DNA from 3 places in the Paenibacillus sp. S28 genome. Region 1 is predicted to be linked to each of the others. Evidence: riboswitches for the same ligand, from Rfam matches in the RefSeq annotation. Region 1 holds a riboswitch; each other region holds the start of a gene.
What was found. A riboswitch is a leader RNA that binds a small molecule or an ion and turns the genes downstream of it on or off. The one in region 1 is predicted to bind cyclic di-AMP.
Positions count from the first base shown of each region.

Region 1 (6,868 bases):
GGAACCGCTGCCCGTCACCGCGGCCAGCAGGGCAAAGGTCAGAATCGAGCCGGTCGCGTCGTTGAAGGCAGACTCGCTCTCCACCGTCTCCCGGACCCTTTCCTTGATCTTTACCTGCTTGAACACAGGAATGATCGAAGCGGGGTCGGTCGAGGCGATGACGGCGGCGGCCAGGAAGGCTACGAGCCAGTCCAGGCCGAACAGGTAATGCACGACCGTTCCGACGATCAAGGTCGTGACGATGACGCCGGGAACGCTCAGCATGGAGAGCGTGATCCATACCTTCCGCAGCCCACTCAGCTTCAGGTTACGGCCGCCGTCAAACAGAATGAGTGCCGAGCCGACGGAGAGGATCAGCTGGTTGATAAGCGAGCTGCTTGCCTCGTTGATCAGATGCAGCCCCTGCCCAAGCAGCATGCCTGCCACGATAAACACAGCAACGTCCGGAAGCCTGAGCCAGGAGGCCAGTCTTCCGGACATCATGCCGACGGCAATGATAAACAGCAGCAGTATTAAAATGTGATGAATAATTTCGGTCGTCGGAGTTTCCATGGATTTCTCACTTCCAGATTACGATTTGACGTTCACCGCTTCGCTCTCGAAGCGGTCGATATTGCTGTTGGAGCCGATGATGACCATGATGTCGCCCGTATGCAGCTGGTCCATCGCCGTCGGCGCAACGATGACTCCCTCGGTACGGTGGAGCGCAACAATGCTGCATCCGTACCGTGCTCTCGTATTGACTTCGCTGAGCGTCTTTCCGTTCAGGCATTGCGGTACGGTCATCTCCACGATGCTGTAATCTTTGGACAGCTCGATGTAGTCCAGCAAATTGGGGGTCACGAGCTGGTGTGCCACCCGGATGCCCATGTCCCGCTCCGGGTAGATCACCCGGTCCACGCCCAGCTTGGACAACGCTTTGCCGTGCAGTATGGAAATCGCCTTGGCTACCACGGTCTGAACGCCCAGTTCCTTCAGCAGGATCGCAGCCAAGATACTCATCTGGATATCGTCCCCAATCGCCACGATCCCGCAGTCAAAGTTACGGATCCCGAGCGATTTAAGAACCTCCTCATCGGTTGCATCCGCCACCACGGCGTGGGTCAGATGCTCGCTCATATCATCTACCACTTCTTCATTGATGTCCACCCCAAGCACCTCATACCCCAAATCCATAAGCTCCATGGCCAGGCTTGAGCCGAACCGCCCCAAACCGATGACGACAAACTGCTGTGTTTTCATTTCTCCCCAGTAGCTCCTTATCCCTTAATGTTGATTTTATATATGATGACTTTGACAAGATGGAAACGTTGATTCATCCAAGCCATGGTTACCCGATAATGATTTTGCCTTCGGGATGGCGGTACAGCTCCTTGCCCTTCTTCGGACCGAGCGCATAAGCGAAGGTCAGGGGTCCAAGGCGCCCGGCAAACATCGTCAGACAGATCAGGATTTTCCCGATCAAGGACAAATGCGGCGTCAGCCCGAGCGATAAACCTACCGTGCCAAAAGCCGACGTCGTCTCGTACAGGATCATCAAGAAGCTGCTGTCTTCCGTCGTGGACAGAACCATCGACACGCCGACGACCAGGAACAGGGCCAGGAACGTAATGGTCAACGCTTTGAAAATCCGTTCCTGGGGCAAACGGTAACGGTACAGCACAATATCGTCGCGGCCGCGGATCATCGCGATCACCGCACCGACGAGGATGGTGAACGTCGTGGTCTTAATCCCGCCCCCCGTGGAGCCCGGCGACGCACCGATAAACATCAGAATGATCGTAAAAAATTGCGATGCCTGACGCATATCTGCCAAGTTCAGCGTATTCGCCCCGGCCGTTCGCGGCGTAACCGACTGGAACAGCGAGGCGAGAATTTTGCCGCCCCAGTTCAGCGAACCGAGCGTCTTGGGATTCGTGAATTCAAAGATAAAGATGACGACCGCTCCGATCACGATCAGGGCGCCGGTCATGGACAGCACCACTTTCGTGTGGAGCGACAGCTTCCGGTGTACCTGGTAATCCACCAGATCGGACATGACGATAAAGCCGATGCCGCCCGATACAATGAGAAACATCACGACAAAATTGACGAGCGGATCGTATACAAATCCCGTCAGGCTGTTAAAATGGCCGAACAGGTCGAATCCCGCATTATTGAACATGGACACGCCATGAAATATTCCATAAAAGATCGCTTTTCCAAGAGGCATATCGAACGACCACCGGATGGCGAGCAGTAACGCTCCGCAGCCTTCGATCGATAACGAAAAAAATATCACTTTCCGAATCAGGCGGACGATGCCCTCCATCGTATTCTGGTTCATCGCTTCCTGCAGCAGGAGCCGGTCCCGAAGTGAAATCCGGCGCTTGAAAGCCAAGGCGACCAGGGTGGCCATCGTCATAAAGCCGAGTCCCCCGACTTGAATCAGCAGCATGATGACCACTTGGCCGAACGTGCTGAAGTATAGCCCCGTATCTTTGACAACCAAACCGGTCACGCAGGTCGCCGAGGTTGCCGTAAACAAGGCATCAATAAAACTTAGCGGTTTTCCTGTCGTGTTCGAAATCGGTAAGGTGAGCAGTATGGCTCCGATCAAAATAATGGCCGCAAAACCCAGAGTTAATATTTGTGGAGGGGCCAGCCGGAACCACTTCCATTTACCAATCAATACATTCACCTCTTTAAAAAAGTCAAAAGAAAAAAGCATCGGAAATCCAATGCCTTTCGGTTTGGCTCCTGCATGCACGACGCCTACGAGGTTAGCTGACGGATTCGGGCATGCACAGGTTGCCCTATTCGTGGACGACTAAACCATCCAACGAAATTCACCCCAAAAAAATGGTTCCCCCGTTTTCAATGAGAAATTCGGCGTTCTTATTCATTTGCATCAAAATTATAATCTTTATTGTAGGACATCACAAAGGCCTTTTTCTGATAAATTGGATGGAAAACAGCCTGATTCGCAATGCAGGTGGACACGGCCTGCGGTTATCTTCTCTTTTCGATAGCTTTCCTTGATTTTCATCGTTTTTTCACCACTATTTTCAGGGTATACTGGTTTTGGGCGAATCTTCTATGTTATGTTTACCGTACTGTATTGGGGGGAATGGTATCTTTATCACATTCAAGGGGGGATTTCATGGACCGGTTAAACCAGCCGCTGGAAATCAGGGCCAATTATAAATGGCTGGGCATTTTGGGAGTCATCGGCCTTATTTTATTCTTTTTCGTACAAGTGTTTCCGCAGACGAGCTCGGAGACGCTGGAGGGGCAAACGACCAAGGTCATCAGCAAATCGGAGGCAGAAGCAGCCGCCAAAGCGTTTGCCTCAGACCGGTTGAATATTCAAACGGGGATTGCAGATAAGCCGCTTGTCACGTACCAGTCGGAATCGGACCTTTACGGTTATTTATCCAAAGAGAAGCTTCTTACCGAATATAACAAGAAATACGAACCGAAGTATCCTTATGACGTGTTCCGGGTCCGGCTGCCCGAGTCGAGCGATCAGGGATATATCAATGTAGACGTACATATGAACACGGGCAAGGTGGTCGGGTTCTCCATCACGCCTCCGTATTCCAAGTATGCGGCCGCGATGGCCGAAACGAACGAAACGATGCGCAAGCAGAAACTGAGAATTGTGGAAGGGAACATGACGCTGGAGGATAAAGAGGAAATCGCCTCGTCCTGGCTGCAGAAGCTGGGCTATAACACCGGCTCCCTGAAAGTATCGAGCGGCAAGGATGAGCCCGGCTTGATCTATACCGACTCCTCCTCCCACATTGGGCAATCGCAGCTGGAATTCAAGTTTGCCTTTGAAGATGGGGAGCTCCACTCCTTCCTCCCTGGATTTTCGGTCCCATCCGCTCATACGGCTTATGTAGAGAAGCAGACCAATAGCGCCACGATGCTGACCATGCTGGGATACGGACTGTTTACGATCGTGCTAGGCATTCTCGCCATCATTTACAGTGCGCTGACACGGCGGTACACATCCTTTGCCCGCGGGCTGTTTTTGTCCTTGTTTTATTTTGTTGTCTCATTGCTGACGACTTATAACATGCTGCCGGTGCTGGAAGCGGAAGGCTTCTCCCAGTTCGGGCTGATCGTGGCCATGGTCGTTCAGGTGATCCTGAGCATAGCGATGACGGTGCTCCTGTATTTCTCCCTGGTCGGCGGGGACGGACTGTGGCGCAAAGCCGGTTACAACGCCTGGGCCCGCGCCAAAGAGCCAGGATACGGGCGTTACGTGCTCCACAGCATGTTCACCGGGTATTTGTGGGCGTTTATCCTGATGGGGGCGCAGTCGGTGATCTATCTCGTCCTGGACCGGACGATCCACAGCTGGTCCACGACGGACGCCTCGCAGTCCCCGTATAACATGCTGTACCCGTGGATGCTGCCGATCATGGCCTGGATGGCCGGCATCTCCGAGGAAGCCGTGTACCGCCTTTTCGGCATACCGATGCTGAAGAAAATTGTAAGGAACACCTTTGTCGCCTGCGTCATTCCGACGCTGATTTGGGCCTTCGGCCATACGCTGTACCCGATCTACCCGATATACACTCGTCCGATTGAGCTCCTGTTCATCGGTCTCCTGTTCAGCTTGATCTTCCTGCGTCACGGCTATATCGCGGTCATGTTCGCCCACGTCGTGTTCGACAGCATCCTGATGAGCTTCAGCTTGTTCAGCATGGGGGATCTGACGAACATTTTGGCGGGCGTGGTCACCTGCGTCATGCCGTTTATCGTCGCCTGGGTCATTTACCTGTTTTACGGCAAAAAGAAGGAGAAGCCGTATGTTACGACTCCTCCTCCTGAAGGGCTGCTATAATTTGTCCGGCGAGCTTGTCGCCGATCGAGAGAGGCCGGAAGTCTTCAATCCGGGCCTCTTTTATTTTTTTAAGCGAGCCAAAATGCTTCAGCAGCAGCTTGCGCCGCTTCTCGCCGATGCCCGGGATGGCGTCGAGCTTGGATGCCACCATCGACTTGCCGCGCTGCTCGCGGTGGAAGGTGATGGCGAACCGGTGCACCTCATCCTGGATGCGCTGGAGCAGGTAGAACTCCTGGCTGTCGCGCGGCAGCGAAATCGGCTCGGGCGGATCGCCCACCATCAGCTGCGCGGTCCGGTGCTTGACGTCCTTGACCAGACCGCACACCGGAATGAACAGGCCCAGCTCGTTCTGCAGCACGTCGATCGCGGCGGAAATTTGCCCTTTGCCGCCGTCCACGACAATCAGGTCGGGCAGCTCCAAGTTTTCCTTCAGCACGCGCTCGTAGCGTCTGCGGACGACCTCCCGCATCGTATCGTAATCGTCCGGTCCCTGAACCGAACGGATTTTGTACTTCCGGTATTCCTTTTTGTCGGGCTTGCCGTCGATAAACACGACCATCGCCGATACCGGATTCGTTCCCTGGATGTTGGAGTTGTCGAACGCCTCGATCCGGTGCAGCGACTCAATGCCGATATACTGGCCGAGGTTCGCGGCGGCCTTGGACGTCCGCTCCTCATCCCGTTCGATCAGGCGGAACTTCTCGTCCAGTGAGACCTTGGCATTCTCTTCCGCCATGGCCACGAGCTGGCGCTTCGTCCCCCGCTGGGGCACCAGCACCTTGATGCCGAGCCATTCCTGCAGGGATGCTGCGCCGCCGCCGGCATCGATCGATTCCGCGGCATCCTCTGGCCGGCTGCTGTCTTCCGCCTCTTCCCCTTTTGGCATGTCAGGCAGCAAAATTTCTTTCGGCAGCGCCGGATTGTCGCTGTAATACTGCGTCACGAAGGACATAAAATCGCTGTACGCCTCCCCATAAAACGGAAAAACAGACGCGTGACGCTGAATCATTTTCCCCTGGCGCATATACAGAATCTGCACGCACATCCAGCCTTTATCCACGGCAAAGCCCAATACGTCGCGGTCCTTCGTGTCCGTCGTCGTAATCTTCTGCTTCTCCATGATCGCTTCAATATTGAGGATCTGGTCGCGCAGTTCCTTTGCCCGTTCAAAATACAGTTCTTCCGCCGCCTCCTGCATCTTGCGCTGGAGCTCCTTCTTAATCTCTTCGTGTCCGCCGCTCAGAAAAGAATTAATTTCCTGGGTAATACGGTCATACTCCTCCTGAGGGACTTCCTTCTCGCAAGGTGCCAGGCATTGGCCCATATGGTAGTACAGGCATACCTCTTTCGGCATGACCCCGCATTTGCGCAGCGGGTACATTCGGTCCAGCAGCTTTTTCGTCTGCTGCGCGGCGTAAGCGTTCGGATAAGGGCCGAAATACTTGGCTTTGTCCTTGAGCACGCGGCGGGTCACCTCAAGGCGGGGATGCGGCTCATTGGTAATTTTAATATAAGGAAACGTCTTATCGTCCTTCAGCAGGACGTTATATCGCGGCTGATGCGTTTTGATCAGATTACATTCGAGAATGAGTGCTTCAATGTTGCTTCCGGTCACGATATATTCAAAATCCCGGATATCCGCCACCAGGCGCTGCGTCTTGCCGTCATGGCTGCCGGTAAAATAGGAGCGGACCCGGTTCTTCAGCACCTTGGCTTTACCTACATAAATAATCTTGCCATCGGCATTCTTCATCAAATAACAACCGGGCAGATCGGGCAGCAAAGCCAGCTTGTTGCGGATCTTCTCCAGTGCTTTTTCCTGTTCCTGTAATTGCTTTGCAAAATCGTCCATGCCGTATCGGCTCACCTCCCGGTACTTATATTATAGGAGAAAACGGCTGAATACAGCAATATAACCCGGCAAAAGTCGGGGTTTCGTCAAGATAGCCTATTCGGTTACCTTCGGGGCATCCCGCCACTGCATGTAAATATACAAAAAATCCCGACAGCCTGTTTTCGGTCATCCGGCAG
Region 1 covers NZ_JACVTM010000009.1:34,042-40,909, forward strand. Annotated here, with positions in the region: gene IAE55_RS20970 (cation:proton antiporter) at 1-552, opposite strand, end outside; gene IAE55_RS20975 (potassium channel family protein) at 571-1,242, opposite strand; gene IAE55_RS20980 (TrkH family potassium uptake protein) at 1,331-2,671, opposite strand; cyclic di-AMP (ydaO/yuaA leader) riboswitch at 2,738-2,884, opposite strand; gene IAE55_RS20985 (CPBP family intramembrane glutamic endopeptidase) at 3,143-4,837, shown strand; gene uvrC (excinuclease ABC subunit UvrC) at 4,806-6,689, opposite strand.

Region 2 (6,868 bases), on a different contig from region 1:
TGACCATGGCAATGACAGCCACCGCCAAGGCATCCTTCGCTGCAACCGTTATGTGCCGTTTATGTGGGAATTGCATCAGACCGGCCGATTTGTGGAGCTGCCCTGTCCGTACCGAACCTCAAGCGGCGCTTTTCTGCTTTCCCTCTCCGGCTGTACCGCGGTACTCTTTCAATTTATAGAAGGGGAGACCTGGGCTGAGGCTTACCCGTTTTCCAAGCCTAACTTGGAGCGTATTGGACGGCTGGCTGCGCGGATTCGGCAGTTAACTCCCTTCACTACCGCTTCCAGCCTTTCGAGTGAAACATATGATGTCTCCTTTTCCGAACATTTGACCCAATGCCTGCAGCAGCTTGAGCATCTTCAGCCCGGTGCAAGCCCCGCTAGCCAGCTGCTGCGTGAGCTTGTTATCCCTCAGCAAACGCGCATAACCGAGCTGCTGCACCAGATGACAGAGGTTCGTGAACCTCTCGTGCTTGATCCGGCCCCCAATGTGCTCTGTCACGGTGATCTGTGGGGAGGGAATCTGATGGAGACCGCAGACGGCAGGCTTGTCGTCCTGGACTGGGAAGCGGCCATGCTTGCGCCACCAGAGCTGGATATCGTGGGGTATATCGGGGACGGACTGGATCATTTTCTCACAGGGTATGAGCAGGAACTAGGACAACAGATGGAGCTGAACCTTGATTTACTGCGTTATTATGCATACCGCCATCATTTGAGGAACCTTACCCATTGGTGTATGAATATTTTGCATCGCAACCTGGAGCCGGATCAGCTGGATAACGACCTCGAAATGGTCCGTCATCACTGCTTGAACCGACTGGATACCGTAGAGGCTTCGCTGAGGAATGCGGCGAATCGAAATATTTAGAAGCCCGATATGAATTTAATAGCGTAAACAAGCGATATGCACAGCTACAGCCAGAAATTAATAGATTGCCGCCAATGTAAGCGTTGACATGAAGTTCTTTTGAATTTTTTCATACGTATCTCAAACCGTTTGCTTCTTTACAGCTGGCATCCGGAAGGAGTAAGATTCAATTCGTAATCGTGAACTTGTGAACCTGAAACGTAATACTCCTTGATCGCTGAATTCTGAAATCAGGAGCGGGGGAACCAAAGGGATGAAGTTAAACCTTCGTCCCAGGGGTGAATCACTTGATGTTCATTTATTGAGTGTAGGGATACTTTCGGTCCCGAATCCGTCAGCTAACCTCGTAAGCGTTATGAAAGAGGGATTTGTCGTGCGCGTAAAGCCACGGGAAGGTCCAGCTTTCCTGCGGCTTTTTTTGTTGTGCCCAAAAAGGGTTGAGCACGTGTCTAACGGGTACATCATGAGCATTCCAACTCTAACATTGGCGGTGACAAACATTTTATGGCAGCATTGAAAAGACTTCTGATCGGACGTCCGCTGAAGTCTACCGAATTGGGAGAACAAAAACTGAATAAGAAAAAAGCTTTGGCCATTCTATCCTCCGATGCGCTGTCGTCCGTAGCGTATGGGCCGGAGCAAATTTTGCTGGTTCTGGTCACGGTCAGCACGGCGGCGTTCTGGTATTCGATACCGATCGGAATCGGCGTACTGATTTTGCTGGCTGCACTCATTTTATCCTACCGGCAGATCATCTTCGCTTATCCGCATGGCGGCGGTGCTTACGTCGTCTCCAAACAGAATCTGGGAATCTATCCCGGGCTGGTGGCCGGCGGATCGCTGCTGGTAGATTACATTTTGACTGTTGCGGTCAGCGTTTCGGCTGGCACGGACGCGCTGACTTCGGCGTTTCCTGCGCTGCATGAGCATACGGTGGGGATTGCCGTCACCTTCGTCATCCTCATTACGCTTCTGAATTTGCGGGGCGTCACCGAGTCGGCCTCCATCCTGGCTTATCCGGTGTATCTGTTCGCCTTCGCGCTGTTCATTTTGATCGGCGTCGGTATGTACAACATCGTGACCGGCCACGTTTCACCGCATTTGCATTCGCCGGTCGGGACGCCGGTGGCGGGGATCAGCCTGTTCCTGCTCTTAAAAGCTTTTGCCTCGGGCAGCTCCGCCCTGACCGGGGTCGAAGCGATCTCGAACGCCATCCCGAACTTCAAGGATCCGGCCCCGAACAATGCGGCCAAAACCTTGATGGCTATGGGGATTCTGCTGGCTGTACTCTTCTCGGGCATCGTATTTCTTGCTTATTATTTGGGCATATCCCCAAATCCCCAGGAGACGGTCGTATCCCAGATTGCCAATCAGACGTTCGGACGGAATTTTATGTACTTTTTCATCCAGGGCACGACGGCACTGATCTTGATCCTGGCGGCCAATACCGGATATTCGGCGTTTCCGCTGCTGGCGGTCAATTTAGCCAAAGACCGGTTTATTCCCCGGATGTTTACTGTCCGCGGTGACCGTTTGGGATATTCGAACGGAATCATCATCCTTGGGCTACTGTCTATCGTGCTGATCGTCGCCTTCCACGGACAGACGGAACATTTGATCCCACTGTACGCGGTAGGGGTATTTATCCCTTTCACGCTCTCGCAAACGGGGATGATCGTCAAGTGGATCCGGGAAAAACCGCAGGGTTGGGTAACGAAGCTCGTCATCAATACGATTGGCGCGTTGATCAGCTTCACGGTGTCGGTGATGTTCTTCGCAACCAAGTTTGCGCAGATCTGGCCGGTACTGATCTTTTTGCCGCTGATCGTGTATCTGTTCCACCGGATCAAGAAGCATTATGAGGCGGTTGGCGAGCAGCTGCGGCTGTCGACGTGTGAGCCGGCGGTACCGATTGAAGGCAATGTGATCATTCTCCCCGTTTCGGGCATTACGCATGTCGTGGAGCATTCCCTGAATTATGCGCAGTCGCTCGCGGCGGATCAGATCATTGCGGTATATATTCCGTTTGAACGGGAAGAAGAGAACCGGTTTGAGGAAAAATGGCATAGATGGCGGCCTGACGTGCGCCTTGTGACACTGCATTCTCCGTACCGGAGCATTATTCATCCGCTTAGCAAATTTATCGATACGGTGCACCGGAAAGCCAGCGAATCCAACTACCAGGTCACGGTGATCATTCCGCAGTTTATTCCAAAGCGGAGCTGGCACAATCTGCTGCACAACCAGACGAGTTTGATGATCCGGACTTATCTTTTATTCCGCAAAGATGTTGTTGTGACGACGGTACCGTATCATTTAAAAAAATAGCGATTCAGATGGTTCAAACCATTCGTAATCAGGCCCCGGCATCTGTGCAGGCGGTCTTTTTTTTGCGTAAAAGCAGCGGATATATAGAAGGGAAAGAGTAATTCCTTAGGAATCGTGTCTTGAGGGTAACGTTTTTTTCCTGTAGAGGAGGCAATCCATTTTTCATGATGTGTCGGGTGTGAGAGCATGAACGCAACAAACGGTACATCAAGCGCGTCTAATCAACGTATATAGAACAGCAACAGGGGTGGAACAGATGAATGTGAAACTAATAACGATATTCGGTGCCGTACTCGGTTCTGTGCTCGTATGGGCAGGAAGCGCAGCTGCGGAAGAACGATTTAGCGATCTGCAGCACTCGAAGTGGGCGGAAGACGGCATCACCTATATGGCCGAACGGGGAACCGTCGCCGGATATGGCAATGGGAAATTTATGCCTGAAAGGCAAGTCACAAGAGCGCAGGCCGTTACTTTCATGGTGCGGGAGCTTTATCCGCAGGAGCTGCAGCGAGAAGCGGACGGCGGCATGACCTACACAGATGTGCCTAAGAACCATCCTTTTTATCTTGAAATTGCCATTGCCGCTAAACATGGGCTGGCCAGCGGGTTTCCTGACAGCACATTCCATCCGGATGCACCGATGAGCCGTGCCGAGACGGCAGCATTTCTTACACGGGCCTATTCACTCGTAAAAGGCCAGAAACCTGTAACATTGACGGATACAGCAAAGCATTGGGCGGCAGCGCCTATTCTCATGATGAGCTCCAACGGATTGATCGGCGGATATTCAGATGGCACCTTTCGTCCGGACCGATCTGTGACGCGAGCGGAGTTTGCTGTATTTATGTCGCGGGTCATTCGCTTCGAACGTCAAGGAGCCATTCAGGCACAGGATTGGGATAAGCTGATGTCCTACATGACGGTCAGCGAGCAGGTCGGCCAAATGCTCATGCCTGACATCAGGCAATGGAACGGGCAAGTGACGACTACGGTCAATGAAGGAGTCAAACGCAGCATCCATGATCAGGATTTGGGCGGACTTATTCTTTTCGATAAAAATATCGTAGATGCTCGGCAGGTCACCACTCTGACGCATGATCTGCAGATGGAGGCAGGCGACATTCCGCTGTTCCTTGGCATCGACCAGGAAGGCGGCGTCGTTAAACGAATCCCCGGAGGTACGAATCTGCCGGGTCAAATGGCGCTGGGTGCAACCGGAGATACAACGCTCGCCGAAGCTGCCGGACGGCTGACCGGGGAGGAGCTAACGGCACTCGGGCTGCAGGTCAATTTTGCGCCGGTGCTCGACATTAACAGCAATCCGGATAATCCGATTATCGGAATGCGGTCGTTTAGCTCGGATCCGGATTTGGTGACACGACTGGGTCTCGCAGAAATCCAAGGACTGCGGCAATCGGGAGTGATCGCGGCGGTCAAGCATTTTCCCGGCCATGGCGATACGGTTGTAGACTCCCATTTGGGAATGCCGGTGCTTTCGCATGATCGGGAGAGGCTCGAAGCGGTGGAGCTCAAACCGTTTCGGGCAGCCATCGATAACGGAGTTGAGATGATCATGACCGCACATATTGCATTTCCAGCAGTAGATAACGATCACGTCACATCGCTCAAGGACGGAAGCAGCGTACCGATTCCTGCTACGTTATCCAAGAAGGTACTGACCGGACTGCTCCGAGGGGAGCTTGGATACAAAGGCGTCATCATTTCCGATGCCTTCACGATGAATGCAATCGCGGAGCATTTTGGCGAAAATCAAGCGGTGGTGCGTGCCGTTTCCGCAGGTGTGGATATCATTCTCATGCCGCAAGATCCGACAGCCGCGCACCAAACGCTGGTGACCGCGGTGAAGAGCGGGGCGATACCGATCGAAACCATCCATTCGTCAGTGAAACGGATTTTGGAGCTGAAAGCGAAATACGGATTGTTTGACCGCAGCGAAAGCCTTACGCAGCAATTGGCCGCGCTTAACGGTGTCATTGGTTCCGAGAAGCATCGCACAGTGGAGCGGGAAATCGCAGAACGAGCGGTCACCTTGTTAGCCGGCCGTGACGGTGCGCAGCCGGATCAAATTCGTCAAGGCGATCGGGTTGCGATTGTCGCAGCCGACGAGGAGCAGGCTAAGCAGCTCGAGAGACAGCTGAAGCAAGCCGCAAATAACCTATCGCTGAAAACAGTAACAGCCCTAGTCGGGCAAGGAAAAACGAATGAGGCGCTTCAGGTGGTGGATCAAGCAGATTACGTCATCCTGGCTTCATATCAGTTCCGTAACGTGGCCAGTCAGTTTGGCTGGGCCGATGATCAAACGTTGATCGATGAGATGAACCAACGTAACAAGCGTTATACGCTGTTATCGCTGGGCAATCCATATGAGACGATCTATATCCAGAACATGCGTTCGGGAATCGCAGTTTACGGTAAGCAGGAGCCAAATACAGCCGCCGGGATCAAAGTGCTGCTAGGCCAACTGAAGGCCGGCGGGGTGCTGCCGGTGACAATTAAGTAATTATGATCAAGATGGTGGTTATTGACCTAACCGGGTTTAAGTGGTTGGGTCAATAAGAACAACTTAGCAATAATAGCCGCGCATAAGCGCGGTTTTATTGTGCTTTTTAAATAGACGGAAATAAATGATCAGGCGCATTATTATAAGAACGATTTAGATGGAGTTGCTGTCCATGAATATCAGCGGTGCAAATCTATAATTGGCTAATATATAAATTGATAAGCTAAGCCAACTGACACTAACACTAATGCACAATGAAGATCATTCGTAATGATAATAAGTATGTTATCGCGGAGCTTTTTGGAGCTTGGTATATAGAGGATGATGGAATAAGCGCCGCATACTGAATAGTAACTAAGATGAATAATGAATAGATGAATCTATAAGGCCATCTTTATAATTTATAATTACGTAAAATAATAATTTGACGAATAAATATATATAAGTTATTCTGTACATAAGGAGGTTTAGCAATAAATGGATAAAAACACGAAGCTGCATTACATGAAACGCGTTGACGATAAATGTGCGGAGCTTCCTTGGTACGTGACCGAATATATCGATAGCCGCAAACGCAAGCTGTCGCACACGACGCTGCTGAATTACTGCCACGATTACCTCATCTTTTTTGATTGGCTTGTGGCTGAGAAACTGGCTGCGGATGATCGTAAAGACATTGAATTGAATGTTCTGGAATCACTGACCGTGCGCGAAGTCGAAAATTTTCTGTCATTTCTGGAGTATCAGCTGGGCAATAACAAATACACGATCAACCGGAAATTGTCGGCGTTAAAGTCGTTGTTTGATTACCTGCAAAACAAGGCTGAAACGTCTGATCTCAAGCCGTATATTCAACGAAATGTGATGGCCAAGATCGACTTTAATTCCATTAAGGAAAGCCAAGAAACCGTGGCGAACCGCATTGAGGGCAAAATTTTGCGTGAAGACGATTTTGAGAAGTTCCGGCAGTTTGTGGCACATGATTTCGGTGAACTGAACAAAAGCAACAAACGTATGGTCCGGTTCCACGAATTTAACCGTGAGCGGGATACGGCCATCGTATCGCTGATCCTCGGGTCAGGACTGCGTTTATCCGAGGTAGCGGGAATCAATATTGAGGATTTGGATATGAACAAAGGCCAAGTGCG
Region 2 covers NZ_JACVTM010000001.1:967,291-974,158, forward strand. Annotated here, with positions in the region: gene IAE55_RS04070 (phosphotransferase enzyme family protein) at 1-871, shown strand, start outside; cyclic di-AMP (ydaO/yuaA leader) riboswitch at 1,077-1,240, shown strand; gene IAE55_RS04075 (APC family permease) at 1,376-3,199, shown strand; gene IAE55_RS04080 (glycoside hydrolase family 3 N-terminal domain-containing protein) at 3,456-5,720, shown strand; gene xerS (tyrosine recombinase XerS) at 6,198-6,868, shown strand, end outside.
Region 2: linked by a shared signal. The riboswitch ahead of IAE55_RS04075 (APC family permease) and the one ahead of IAE55_RS20980 (TrkH family potassium uptake protein) in region 1 are both predicted to bind cyclic di-AMP.

Region 3 (6,868 bases), on a different contig from region 1:
GTTCGTTTTGATATATTGATCCAACTGCTGCTTCAGCTTCTCCAGGTCTTCCTGTTCCTGCTTGGCCAGCTGGGCTTTCTGTTTCTTGTCATTGTTATTCGTGACGATGCTCTCTTGGGAGTCTTTTTTGCCTTGGTCCATATTTTTATCCATCGGCAAATTCGACCTGAAGTTGAGCACGCCGTTTCCGGTGCTGAGGGCATTGTTGAAGGCCTGGCTCATTTCCTCGAATTTCTTGGCGTCCGTGGCGCTCATGGAATAGAGCACGATAAACAGGGCCAGCAGCAGTGTCAGCAGGTCGGCATAGGGGAGAAGCCAGGATTCGTCGGCATGCTCCTCATGCGGTTCATGTCTAGTCTTCTTGGCCACCTGAACCATCCTCCTTCTCATTCATTTGAGCACGCTCGGAAGGGGTTAAGAAGACGGAGAGCTTCTGGCTGATCGCAATGGTGGATACGCCGGATTGAATCGACAGCAGTCCTTCCACCATCATGAGCTTGAGCTCCACTTCTTTTTTGGACAGGCGTTTCAGCTTATTGGCGATCGGGTGCCACAGGACATAACCGGTAAAAATACCGAGCAGCGTCGCAATAAAGGCCGCGCCAATCGCGTGGGCCAGCTCGGCCATATTCTCCATCTTGGTCAGGGCAGCGATCAGGCCGACGACGGCACCAAGCACCCCGAGGGAAGGAGCATACATACCGGCCTGGGAGAAGAGCAGGGCACCTGCACGGTGACGCTCTTCCGTCGCCGCAATATCTTCCATCAAGACGTCGCGGACGAACTCCTGGTCGTTACCGTCGATAATCATGCGCATACCGTTGCGCAGGAAGGCGTCGTCGATTTCTTCGACCTTGGTCTCCAGAGCGAGGAGGCCTTCCCGGCGGGTGATGGAGGCCCACTCCATGAACAGGGTGATGAGCTCTTGACGCTGCATGAGTTTTTGTTTGACGAAGGTCATTTTTAACAGCTTTGGGAACTTTTTGACCTCAGACATCGGAAAGCCGATAAACAGCGTAGCGGCGGTTCCGGCGAGAATAATGACATAAGCGGCGGGCGTCAGCAGGCTGACGATCGGGGCGCCCTTCAGCACCATGCCGACTAGGACTGCAACCACACCGAGTATCAGGCCAACAATCGTTGAAATTTCCATTGCACACCTCATCCATGAGAAATAGAATTGAATCCTTTCGGAATCGACCGCGTTTACATCCTTGCAACATGGTCGCTTTCACAAAAAACGGTTTATATTATTTATCGACACCATTCTCTTTTTTTTTAAGGGATATTTTCCGGTATAATGAAATGACAAGGTTCATCTGTCCTACAAAATCAAGTCCGAGCAGCATACCCTGAAGGGAATAATCACAGCACAAACGGGTGACGAATGGCCCACTTGAGACCCTGACACAGGGGCGCATGGAGCAGGGCATTCACCATTCACAATAATCGCTTATAGATCGTATGAGTAACTAAACTTCGATATGGAGGGAATGGCATGGGTGTTAAGCATGGTCGTGACTATGACGGCATATTGACCGATTTGACGGCAGCTGTCGGGGAAATTCCGGACAGTTATTTATTTTTTGAAATGGCGGAGCAGGATTGGATGCAGCTGGGCATCAAAGAGAAGCGTGAGGTGCATGAGGCGCTGGCGGAGGATTTGTTCTATGCGCTGGGAGCCGAACCTGTCATCACCGTTGGAAGCGGTATCGTGATGTATGACAAGGACCATCACCGGATCAACCTCTTGATCGGCGACGAGGAGCTGACCGTAGTCTCACTGATATAGTCCCTGGGGCCGGATGGATTTTTTAAACCCGTCCATGGTAAGATATTATTCGTATGTACTCTCCTTGGAGAAGCATGATTACATTCAGGGATGAATACAATGGGTAAAGGTTTTTCGCCCGAGCATACATTAATGACACATCCTGGTGAACCTCGGGGATGTTAGGTTTCAGGGAGGAACGGAAGAATGGTATATACGCAAGAAGAAGTAGAAACGCATTTGTCTAAGCTGGAAGGCTGGGAGCTTGAAGAGGGCCGCTGGATCGTGCGCAAATACGTTTTCTCCAATTTCATGAAGGGCATTTCCTTTGTGGATGAGGTTGCGGCCATTTCAGAGGCTTTTGGCCACCACCCCTTTATTACGATTGATTATAAAAATGTGACGCTGCGTTTGACTTCATGGGATGAAGGCGGGATTACGTCCCTGGATGTCAAGGAGGCTCACCAATTTAACGAACTGTTTGAAAAAATGCGTTCCGGCGAAAAAAGGTAACGAGAATAATGCAGCAAATAAAAACACGCTTTGCGATGAACGTCCCGTTCTTCCAAAGCGTGTTTCTGTATGCGTTACAACCGTTATTTCTTCTCAGCCAACCACTGGGCCACATTGGCGATCTCTTCAGCTTTCAACTTGTCTTTAAAGGATGGCATGCCGCCTTTACCTTTAGTGATAATGGTGTAAATCTCTTCAGCGGACAGTTGGCTTCCGATCTTTTGAAGGTTCGGGCCTACGGCACCCTGAAGCTGATCCCCGTGACAGCTAATGCAGCCCTGTGCTTTAATCGTAGATTCGGCCGCTGCGGCGTCCATCGTAACTTCCGGCATGGTCGGCTTCTCTTCTTCCGCCACCTGCTCTTTGCCTGGAAGCGTAAACATGAGCACAATTGCCATAACCACTGCGATCGTTAATACACCGCTCATGATCCATTTTTGCATCCGTTTTCGTCCTTTCTATGTAAACTGTCATTCTTCATTCCTTCATTATAACGGAACAAGCCATCACATCAAATAGTTTGTGTCAAAAAAGCAAACGAATCCAAACTTGGGGCCACCAAAAATACACAAATTTGTACCATTTTTATGATGATGGAATTTTCAAAGTTAGATCCCTTCATAGACCATACAGTGAAACAGCTGTTCACCTTCAGGGGTCAGCTTGGGGTAGGTATCAGCGATAACAAACCCCGACTTCCCGTAAGCCCGGATGGCCCGCTTATTCCATGTGTGCACTTCAAGGTCGATTTCGTCCCCAGGCCGTTTTTCCCGGGCTGCGCCGACCACAGCCTGCATAAAGCTCTTACCCAGCCCCTGGCCGCATAAATCAGGCCGCATGCCAACACCAAGCCGGGTCACGCCTGCCAAGGGAAAGAACTGCGCGAACCCGCACAAGGTATGTTCAGCATCCAGGACGGACACATACTGGCTTTGCCTCACCTCAGGATCACCAAATTCGACGCCAAGCGCCTCCATCTGATCCCACGGCAGCCAGCCGTATAAATCGTATGGAGGTTCGTACGCCCAACCGCAGACGGTCTCAGCATGCTCCCGGGTCATGGGAACGATCATGAAGCTCTCATGTTGGAGGTTCATGTGCAGATCTCCCTTCCAGACCTCCCTGTAGGATTTGAACATTAGAGAAAAAATATTCCGGATTGCCGCAGATATCTGTTTAATTCCGGAATATAGGGGTAAATGAGGAGTAGCGGGCGGGAATGGAAGGGTTACCCATTTCTGTCCGCAAAAAATCCCGCAAAAGGAGATTTCGGCAAAAATCTCATTCTACGGGATCTCGTACCCTTGCTTTACCTGCATTACTGGACGTCATCTACGTCCTCGGAATCGACGGCGGCGGTTTTGTATTTATCCGTACTCATGATTCGTTTGGCGCCAACGTAGCGGTTGACGTAGTAGCTGTCGCTCAGAGAGCTGATGATCACACCGCGAGAAGTGGAGGCATGTGCGAATTTTCCGTCGCCGACGTAAATTCCGACATGGGATACTCCGGCTCCCGATGTATTAAAGAATACCAAGTCGCCTGCTCTCAGATCACTGCGGGATACGGCCGAACCCATGCTGAACTGGGATCCAGACTGATGGGGCAGATCGATGCCCAATTGATCAAATACGTACATTGTAAATCCCGAGCAGTCAAATCCGCTTGTTGTGGTTCCGCCCGTTCTGTACTTGGTTCCGATCGCACTGTCGATCACTTTATCCATCTTGGAATCCGCGAAAGCGCTTCCTGTGCCGACCGTGAGCACGATGGCGAAACTCATGACTGCTGCTGCAAGTTTCTTCTTCAAGTAAAATACCCCTTCCGGCGCCTGCGAGGTTAGCTTAAGGATTCGGTAGAAGGCCCCCTATGATCCCTCTGAAGCAAGATCAATTCACCCATAACTGGTTCCCCCGCTTTCCTTAGTGTGAGGAAATTCGGCATGAACTTTTTACACTATGTATAATTCCCTGTTACTTCTTATTCGTTCGCAACTTTGTGTCAGGTAAAGATTACAAAGTTGTTACTATCGCTGGGACTATTGTAACAAAGGAATCGGACTTTGGCAATTGTTTCTAACAGAAAAAGAAGATTTGTAGGAAAAATTATAGGAAATGATGTTTATTTGTTGGACGAGTGGGTAAAAGAAATGACAAGGGTGGAAAAAACAGGAGAAAATCGTGGATTTACTCGTTTAAAAAATTTTTTTGAAATGCTGTTACCTTTTCGGTGGTTCGTACGTCTAATAAGTAACAACAAACCCGCGGGGCGATTTCGGCAAAAATCAGCGGCGCGGGTTGTTCTGGATATGCATTGTTTTCGAGAGATAATCAATTGTAAACCGCAGCTTGGTATTTGGCCGTACTCATGACCCGTTTGGCGCCAACGTAGCGGTTGGCGTAGTAGCTTTGGCTCAGTTTGCTAATGGTAACGCCTTTCGAAGAGGACGCGTGCGCGAATTTTCCGTTGCCGATGTAAATGCCGACATGGGAAACGCCTGCGCCTAGGGTGTTAAAGAAAACAAGGTCTCCTGCTCTCAGCTGGCTTTTGGAAACAGCGGTACCTGTTTTATATTGCGCAGCCGATACACGCGGGAGGGTTAACCCCAGCTTTTGGTACACGTAACGGGTAAAACCGGAGCAATCGAAGCCGTTCGTAGTTGTTCCGCCGGTTTTGTAAGAAACGCCGATCGTGTTGTTAACGATGTGATTCAGAGATGAATCCGCAAATACGCTGCCGGTGCCCATGGAGAACGCAAGTGTAAGGCCCAGCGCTGCGGCTGCCAACTTCTTCTTCAAAAAAATAAACCCCTTCCAATGCCTGCGAGGTTAGCTTAAGGATTCGGTAGAAGGTCCCCTATGATCCCTCTGTAGCGAGATCAATTCACCCAAAATTGGATCCCCCGCTTCCTGGTGCCCGGGAATTCGGCTCGTGATGATTGCACCGGAAATGGACATGCTGACAAGTTACCTATAATCGTACATACCAATCAAATGAACGGACAAATGATGAAATCAGTTACAGCAAAGTCAAAATCGTTACAGCAAAGATTACAAAGTTGTTACTAAGTTCGTACTCGGATTATTTTAACAGAGGATTTATACTTTGGCAAATGGTTAACAATCATTTTACAACAAAAACCCCGCCTCTTTTCAACAGAAAGAGACGGGGTTCTTCTTTTATCAGCGGATTAAAGTGATGACAAAATTTTAACTATTCCGAAATATTTTTTTTCGTACGGTTCATTTGCTGATGCCACAAATCATATTGGGAGGAGATATTCCATAATTTAAAGATACAGCTGACCATATGATAGCCCTGTTGGATAATCAGGGTGGCAAGCCCTGCCCAGATCAGAGAGACGCTGCTGGTAATGCCATACAAGAGCAGGCTGACCGCGCCCAGCAGAACGGATATACCGATGACCGGCAGCGCGCTTCGCAGGCAGATCCAGAGCGAGGAGAACATGCTGGTTCCACCGGTTTTGCCAAACTGCATGAACAGAATCATCTGATGGACGATGTAGCAGTACAGAAGCCAGACTGCAATGTACGGGATGCAGTGAAGCAGCTGGGCATGGTTTTGGATCGCGCTGAGCAGGATTGGATACATCTTCGGGATCATCCAGTATAACGGAGCGGCGATAAGCACCCATTCGATCAGGTGAAAAAGAAACACCGTTTTGCCGTGCAGCTTCATGCCCTGGAAGAAAAACAGTCCGCGTTCCCCCTGATGCTCCCGGTGCAGGCCATAGAAGATGCCCGCGTGGATAAAAGGGGTCAGCAGCATGCGGAGGGCGACCATCCCCAACAGAACCCACAGGTAGGTATGCACGGTGCTGCTTTGGGTTAAGCTCATTTGTCCCTCCACATAATAGAGGACTTGGCTGAGTTCGGTCGGCGGGGGATCGGGATACCGCATCAGCAGCGGCACGACCGCCGAATCGATCAGACGGTACAGGAAGTAGCCCCAGAGCAGCTGGTACAGGAACATGATGATCATGACATAAAATTGGTCTTTGACGCTTTTCCAACCGTTAACAATATAGGATTTCACTGCTCTCACCTCACCAGGACAGACTTCCAAGCAGGGTTTCAATCAGCTTGGTAATGCTTACGTTCCAGCGGAGGAGCACTTTATGATCCATGTCCGCCTTCAGGTAGTTGTTCACATGTTTGTTTTCCAGCACGATCGTATAGCCGGGATCGATCATGGCCCAGGCCAGCGGGGAGCTGTATGTCAGCTTGAACTGGGTGCTGGCGTTCTTTACGTCCCAAACCTTTTTGATCTGATGCCCGTCCGTAAACGTGAACAGAATCGGCACCTGCGGCAGATCGCCGCCCTTTTTGCTGACCTTCACCATAGAATCATACCGGGGCTGCGCCGAATCTTTATCCTTGCGCACCGTAATTTCGTCGACCGAAAAATCCGCCATCTGGCTGCCGTATACATATTGATCGAAGAAGGTTTGCCACGACTTGCTGGTTACCTGCTCGACCACCTTTTGAAAATCAGCCGTGGCAGGATGTTCGAAACGGTATTTCTTCGCATAGGTGGACATGATTTTCTTCATGGTCTGGGCGC
Region 3 covers NZ_JACVTM010000030.1:7,418-14,285, reverse strand. Annotated here, with positions in the region: gene motB (flagellar motor protein MotB) at 1-369, opposite strand, end outside; gene motA (flagellar motor stator protein MotA) at 353-1,153, opposite strand; gene IAE55_RS32950 (hypothetical protein) at 1,499-1,792, shown strand; gene IAE55_RS32945 (4a-hydroxytetrahydrobiopterin dehydratase) at 1,979-2,284, shown strand; gene IAE55_RS32940 (c-type cytochrome) at 2,368-2,727, opposite strand; gene IAE55_RS32935 (GNAT family N-acetyltransferase) at 2,893-3,381, opposite strand; gene IAE55_RS32930 (C40 family peptidase) at 3,603-4,094, opposite strand; cyclic di-AMP (ydaO/yuaA leader) riboswitch at 4,098-4,237, opposite strand; gene IAE55_RS32925 (C40 family peptidase) at 4,615-5,082, opposite strand; cyclic di-AMP (ydaO/yuaA leader) riboswitch at 5,087-5,224, opposite strand; gene IAE55_RS32920 (hypothetical protein) at 5,498-6,340, opposite strand; gene IAE55_RS32915 (M1 family metallopeptidase) at 6,351-6,868, opposite strand, start outside.
Region 3: linked by a shared signal. The riboswitch ahead of IAE55_RS32930 (C40 family peptidase) and the one ahead of IAE55_RS20980 (TrkH family potassium uptake protein) in region 1 are both predicted to bind cyclic di-AMP.